Regions from separate parts of the Halomonas sp. B23F22_20 genome, predicted to be linked through region 2. Evidence: predicted binding sites of a transcription regulator. Region 2 holds the regulator's gene; the other holds the start of a gene.
The links. The regulator PhoB, encoded in region 2, activates phosphate uptake and scavenging genes when phosphate is short. The targets are predictions, from matches to a motif close to TGTCATANNNNTGTCANA.
Positions count from the first base shown of each region.

Region 1: the regulator PhoB is predicted to act here: its motif matches at 2,047-2,064, upstream of ACGTN6_RS01210 (PstS family phosphate ABC transporter substrate-binding protein).

Region 1 covers NZ_JBIEKH010000001.1:260,690-264,103, reverse strand. Annotated here, with positions in the region: gene pstC (phosphate ABC transporter permease subunit PstC) at 1-861, opposite strand, end outside; gene ACGTN6_RS01210 (PstS family phosphate ABC transporter substrate-binding protein) at 973-1,986, opposite strand; gene ACGTN6_RS01205 (multidrug effflux MFS transporter) at 2,171-3,355, opposite strand.
Region 2 covers NZ_JBIEKH010000004.1:66,394-69,807, reverse strand. Annotated here, with positions in the region: gene ACGTN6_RS03885 (chorismate--pyruvate lyase family protein) at 1-70, shown strand, start outside; gene ubiA (4-hydroxybenzoate octaprenyltransferase) at 297-1,190, shown strand; gene phoB (phosphate regulon transcriptional regulator PhoB) at 1,276-1,965, shown strand; gene phoR (phosphate regulon sensor histidine kinase PhoR) at 1,967-3,313, shown strand; gene cysZ (sulfate transporter CysZ) at 3,399-3,414, opposite strand, start outside.

The sequences.
Region 1 (3,414 bases), on a different contig from region 2:
GTCATCGGACAGCGAGGAGATGAACGGGATGATCATGATGCCCATGACGATGCCGGGGGCCAGGGCGTTGTTGAAGGAGGCCTCGAAGCCAAGCGCGCCGGCTACGTCGACGATGATCGGCGCCACGGTGATGGCGGCGAAGAAGCCATAGACCACGGTGGGAATGCCGGCCAGCACCTCGAGTACCGGCTTGGCCAGGGTCCGCACGCGCGCCGGCGCGAACTCGGCCATGTAGATCGCCGCCAGCAGCCCCACGGGGATCGCCACCAGCATGGCGATGGCGGAGATCATGAAGGTGCCGGCAAACAGCGGCACCGAGCCGAACTGGGCGGCACTGCCGCCTTCCTCGGCGCGTCCGGCGGCCTCGAGGAAGCTGGCCCCGGGATTCCAGGTGGTGCCGGTGATGAAGTCCCAGAAACTCTGCATCTGGAAGAAGCGGATGGCCTCCCCCACGATGGAGATCAAGATCCCGAATGTCGTGAAGATCGAGATCAGCGCGGCGCCGGCCAGGATGAAGCGGATGACCCGCTCGATGGCCTTGCGCGCATGGAAGTCAGGGCGCACCAGACCGATGCCGGCGGCCAATCCCGCACAGGCCACGACCATGCTGGCAGCCAACAGGTAGAGGGGCGGAATCGCCGCGCCCAGCAGCAGCATCGCGAAGGCGCCGACCGCTCCCACGACAATCGCCGGCCCGGCGGTGGTCAGCACGCTGAACCAGGCGTACTGATCGGGCTGGGCGTACATGGACATGCCGGCGGCGCGCACCTTGGCGGCCTTGGCCCGTCCCAGGAAGAAGGCTATCAGACCCAGCACCAGCAAGGTGCCGCAGAACAGAGCGAGGAGTTGATTGGTCTGCATAGGTGTCTCTCGGCGGAATGGATCCGCGGGGCCCAAACCGGCACCCCGCCGGAACGTGCGCCGGCCGACAGCCCCTGGCTGCCGGCCGGTTCAGGGCTGGAACCCGGCCTCTTACTTGAGGTCGGCCAGCTCGAGTGCCTCGTGATTCTCGACCGCGCTGCGGGCCTCGGCACGCATGTCTTCCGGCGCCGGAATCAGGCCAATGCCCTTGAGGTAGCCGAGATCGCCGATCATCTGCTCGCTCATGAACATGTTGGCGTACGCGTTCATGGCCGGGACCTCGTCGGCGTGCTGGTTCTTGACGTAGAAGAACAGCGAACGGGACACCGGATACTCACCGCTGCCGATGGCCTCCGGGGTCGGCTCGACGCCGTCGATGCTGGAACCGATCAAGCTGTCGGCGTTCTCCTCGAGGAAGGAGTAGCCGAAGATACCGAAGGCGTCGGTGTTCTCGGCCAGGCGCTGAACGATCAGGTTGTCGTTCTCGCCGGCGTCGATGAAGGCGCCATCGGCACGGATGTCGGTGTAGCCCTCGCCGCCGTAGGCCTCCATGTCCTCTGAGGCGGCTTCCATCACCAGCTCCTCGAAGGCGTCGCGGGTGCCGGAAGTGGTGGGCGGCCCGTAGACGGCGATCTCGCGATCCGGCAGCGACGCGTCGATGTCGCTCCACTGGGTGTAGGGGTTGTCGACCAGTTCACCGTCGACCGGGACCTGGGCGGCCAGGGCCAGGAACAGCTGCTCGCGGCTCAGGTTCATGGCCTCGTTGGCACTGGACTGAGCGAAGGCGATGCCGTCATAGCCAACGAAGGCCTCGGTGATGTCGGTCACGCCGTTCTCGGCGCAGCGCTCGAACTCGGAGGGCTTCATGCGGCGCGAGGCGTTGGTGATGTCCGGGGTATCGTCGCCGACGCCGTTGCAGAACAGGCGCAGGCCACCGCCGGAACCGGTGGACTCGATAACCGGGGTCGGATAGTCGGTGGTGGCGCCGAATTCCTCGGCCACGTAGCTGGCAAACGGATAGACGGTGCTGGACCCGACGATGCGAACCTGGTCGCGGGCTTGGGCGACACCGACCACGCCCATGACGGCGGCAGCGATAGCGGTGGTCTTGAGGATGCGGTTCATGGAGAAAGCTCCTGTTCTGAGAAGTGATCATCCTGCGCGAGACACACGATGCCCCACGAAAATGACAGCTTCATGACAAGTGCTAACTCGTGCCGACCGCATCGTCGGCGAAGGGAAACAGTCGCCCTGGCACCCAGCGGCCAGGGCAGCACCGACCGAGCGGTCGGCGCGGAGGAAAGCCATCTCAGTGGAGGGCGGCGCGCCCCACCAGTCGCCGCAGGGCCAGGTTGCCGGCCAGCGACACCAGTAGCATGGTCAGCACCATCGGCCAGGCACTGTCGACCTCGAAAGCACTCACCACCACACCGGCCAGGGCCCCACAGGTGAACTGTATGCAGCCCAGCAGTGCCGTGGCGGTAGCGCTCATGTGGCTGAAATGCTCGAGCAGCGAGGCGATGGCGTTGGGTGTGATCAACCCGACCATTCCCATGAACAGCATGATCAGCGGCACCACGTTCACCAGCGAATCCAACCCGGTGGCCACCAGCGCCACCAGGGCAATGGCCACACCGAATTGCACGCCCAGCCCCAGGCGCATGTTCTGCTGTGGCGTGCGCCGCCGCAGCAGGCGGATGTTGACCCGGTTGGAGAGCGCCATGACCACCACATTGGCGCCGAACACCAGCGGATAGACCGCCGGTGACACGCCGTAGTGGGTCATGTAGAGAAAGGGCGAGGCGGTGATGAAGGCGAACATCCCGGAGAAGGTCGCAGCTACGGAGAGCACATAACCCATGCCCTCGCGATGACGCAGCACGCTGGCGTAGTTGCGAAGCACCTGGCGCGGCGAGGCCACCGGGGCATCAGGGGCCCGTGTCTCCGGCAGCCGGGTGCCCATGAACCACAGCAGGAAGGCCGCATAAGCGGCCAGGAAGGCGAAGATCAGCCACCAATCGGCCAGATACAGCAGGCCGCTGCCCACCGCCGGCGCCACCAGCGGCGCCAACATCAGGATCATCGCCATGGTCGACATCACCTTGGCCGCCTCGCGCCCGCTGAAGCAGTCACGCACGATGGCCGCCGAATTGACCACGCAGGCTCCGCCGCCGAGGGCCTGAACGAAGCGCCAGGTCAGCAGCTCGCCCAAGGTATCCACCTGGATGATCATCAGGCTGGCCAGCAGGAAGACCACCAGCCCGGTCAGCAGCACCGGGCGGCGCCCCAGGCGATCGGACATCGGCCCGCCGGCCAGCTGGCCGAAGGCGAAGCCGAGCAGGAAGATGCTGATCGACAGCTCGGTGTGGTGAATGCTTTCCCCCACCGCCGCGGCCAGCGCCGGCATGGCCGGCAGATAGGCATCGATGGCGAAGGGGGCCAGGGCGGTATTGATGGCGACCAGCAGGGCCACGCGTCGGGCATTGAGGGACAAGGAGCCTCCAGAACAATATCCACTAGGGCGCTAATGGTAACCCAAGTGCCAGCCTCTTG
Region 2 (3,414 bases):
CTTCGCGGTGCTGGTCCAGGAGTTCTTCCTCGACGACATGGCGGATGACCTGGCGCTTCCGGCACGGTAGGCTGCTCCAGGAGCCTGTCGGACTTAACGCTGATCTGCTACGAAGCCCGGGCTGTCGGCCACATTCATTCGATCTGATTCGTTGAATAGCGGGCTATTCGCTTCATCAGATCGATAAACTTGTCGCGAAATCCATGATTCTCGCGACGATCGATCAAATCCGACAGGCTCCCAGGCATCGACTGAAACCCGTGTCGTCCGACCCGACCCATCGAGAAGAGACCCGAATGGAACGTTCGCTGATGCGCCCCAGGGGGCTGGCCCGGCTGCCCGATTTCCTGCACCTGACCCGGCTCGACCGCCCCATCGGCACCTGGCTGCTGATGTGGCCGACACTATGGGCCCTCTGGGTGGCCGCCGAGGGGATTCCCGAGCGACGGCTGCTGCTGATCTTCGTCGCCGGCGTCTATCTGATGCGCGCCGCGGGCTGCGTGGTCAACGACTACGCCGACCGCCACTTCGACGGCCATGTCAAACGCACCAAGGACCGCCCCCTGGCCACCGGGCGCATCAGCGAGGGCGAAGCCAAGGCGCTGTTCGTGTCCCTGGTGCTGGCAGCCTTCGCGCTGGTGTGGTTCACCAACCCCTTCACCGTGATGCTCTCGGTGGGCGGCATCATCCTGGCCTTCGTCTACCCCTTCATGAAGCGCTATACCCACCTGCCCCAGGTGGTACTGGGGGCGGCCTTTTCATGGGCGATCCCCATGGCCTTTGGCGCGGTGCTCGGTCATCTGCCTCTCGAGGCGTGGCTGCTGTTCGCCGCCAACGTGCTGTGGACCGTGGCCTATGACACCGAGTACGCCATGGTCGACCGCGACGACGACTTGCGCATCGGCATAAAGTCCACCGCGGTGCTGTTCGGCCGCGCCGACAAGCTGATCATCGGCCTGCTGCAGCTGGCGACCCTCGCCCTGCTGGCCTGGGCCGGGCAGCGGCTCGAACTGGGCGGTTTCTTCTGGCTGGGGCTCGCCGCCATGGCGGCCACCTTCGTCCACCAGCAGCGACTGATCCGCCATCGAGAACGCGAGCGCTGCTTCCAGGCCTTCCTCAACAACCACTGGTCGGGACTGCTGCTATTCGCCGGTATCGCGCTCTCGCTATGGCCCGGTATGGGCGCCTGACAGACGACGGCTGTCACGGTATTGTCACAAGGACATGCTGTCATCGTCACCAACCTGTCATTGACCTTGACCATGAGGCCCCGGGATGACCGCCAAGACCGTACTGATCGTCGATGATGAGGCGCCGATCCGCGAAATGATCGCCGTGGCGCTGGAGATGGCCGACTATCGCGTCCTCGAGGCGGACAATGCCCAGGCCGCCCATGCCATCGTCGTCGACCACCAACCCGACCTGGTGCTGCTGGACTGGATGATGCCCGGCACCAGCGGTATCGAGCTCGCCCGCCGGCTCAAGCGCGAGGAGAGCACCGCCGAGCTTCCGATCATCATGCTCACCGCCAAGGGCGAGGAGGACAACAAGATCCAGGGGCTGGAATCGGGAGCCGACGACTACATCACCAAGCCTTTCTCCCCGCGGGAGCTGGTGGCCCGCCTGAAGGCGGTGCTGCGCCGGGCCACTCCGCGAGGCGTCGAGGAGCCGGTGGAAGTCGAGGGGCTGATGCTCGACCCGGTGAGCCACCGCGTCAGCATCGACGGCCATTCCCTGGAGATCGGCCCCACCGAGTATCGGCTGCTGCAGTTCTTCATGACCCATCAGGAACGCGCCTACACCCGCGGCCAGTTGCTCGACCAGGTATGGGGCGGCAACGTCTACGTCGAGGAGCGCACGGTGGACGTACATATTCGCCGCCTGCGCAAGGCCCTGGGCGAACCGCACCAGCAGCTGATCCAGACCGTGCGCGGTACCGGCTACCGCTTCTCCACCAAGGGCTGACGTGGGCCGGCTGTGGCGACGCGAACTGTGGCGGCTGGGGGCCCTGGTGGCCGCCGGCGCCCTGGTCGGCTGGCCCTTCGCCCTGATCGGCGTCGGCATCGCCGTGGGGCTGGGCCTGTATCTTTTCTATCATCTGCGCCAGCTGCACGCCCTGCAGGAATGGCTGACCCACCATCCCCATGACGAGCCCCCTGCAGCATCCGGACTGTGGGGCGAACTGTTCGACAGGCTATACCGCTACCAGAAAGGCCAGCGCATCACCCAGCGGCGCCTGCGCGATACCCTGCGGCGCATCCAGGAGTCTTCCGAGGCCATGCGCGACAGCGTGGTGATGCTCGACCGCCACGGCGACATGGAGTGGTGGAACAGCGCCGCCGAGCGCATGCTGGGCCTGCAACCGGCTCACGACCGAGGCCAGCACATCACCAACCTGCTGCGCGACCCGCGCTTCGTCGACTACTTCCACGCCCGGGCCTACCGCGAGCCGCTGACGCTGTCGTCGCCGATCGACGAGAACATGATCCTGCAGTTTCAGATCACCCTGTACGGCGACGACGAGCGGCTACTGATGGCCCGCGACATCACCCGCCTTCACCGACTCGAGCAGATGCGCCGCGACTTCGTGGCCAACGTCTCCCACGAGCTGCGCACCCCGCTCACCGTGCTGGCAGGCTACCTCGAGACTTACGGCGACATGGCCGAGCTGCTGCCCGATCGGCTCGCCCGGGGCATCGGACAGATGCAGAGCCAGACCCAGCGCATGCAGAACCTGGTCAACGACCTGCTGCTGCTGTCGCGCCTGGAGAATGACCGGGGCGGCCAGGACGACGTTCGTCTCGACCCGGCCAGCCTGCTCGAGGCAGTGCGCCGCGACGCCGAGGTGCTGTCCGACGGTCGGCACCGGTTCGAGGTCGAGGTCGAGGAGCCCCGCGGCTTGCTCGGCTCAGAGAAGGAACTGCACAGCGCCGTTTCCAACCTGGCCTTCAACGCCGTGCGCTACGCCGGCGAGGACAGCCGCATCGTACTACGCTGGCGCCCCTGGCAGGGCGGCGCCTGCCTGGAGGTGGAAGACGACGGCGAAGGCATCGATCCGCTGCACATCCCGCGGCTGACCGAGCGTTTCTACCGCGTCGACAAGGGCCGCAGCACCGCCACCGGCGGCACCGGCCTGGGGCTGGCGATCGTCAAGCATGTGCTGCTGCGACACGGCGCCCGACTGGAGATCGACTCGCGTCTCGGCGAGGGCGCGACCTTCCGCTGCATCTTCCCCGCCGAGCGCCTGACCGCAGCCACTGCTGCGGGGGAGGAGTCGACTTTGGGCCTGCCCCGATCCGGCAACGCTCGCTGATTCGGCGCTCGCTTCCGCGCAACTATCCACAACCCAAAGCGCACGACGGCTGTGGATAAGCCGAGGCCACACCGCCCTCCAGCCTTCACCGTACCGGCGGC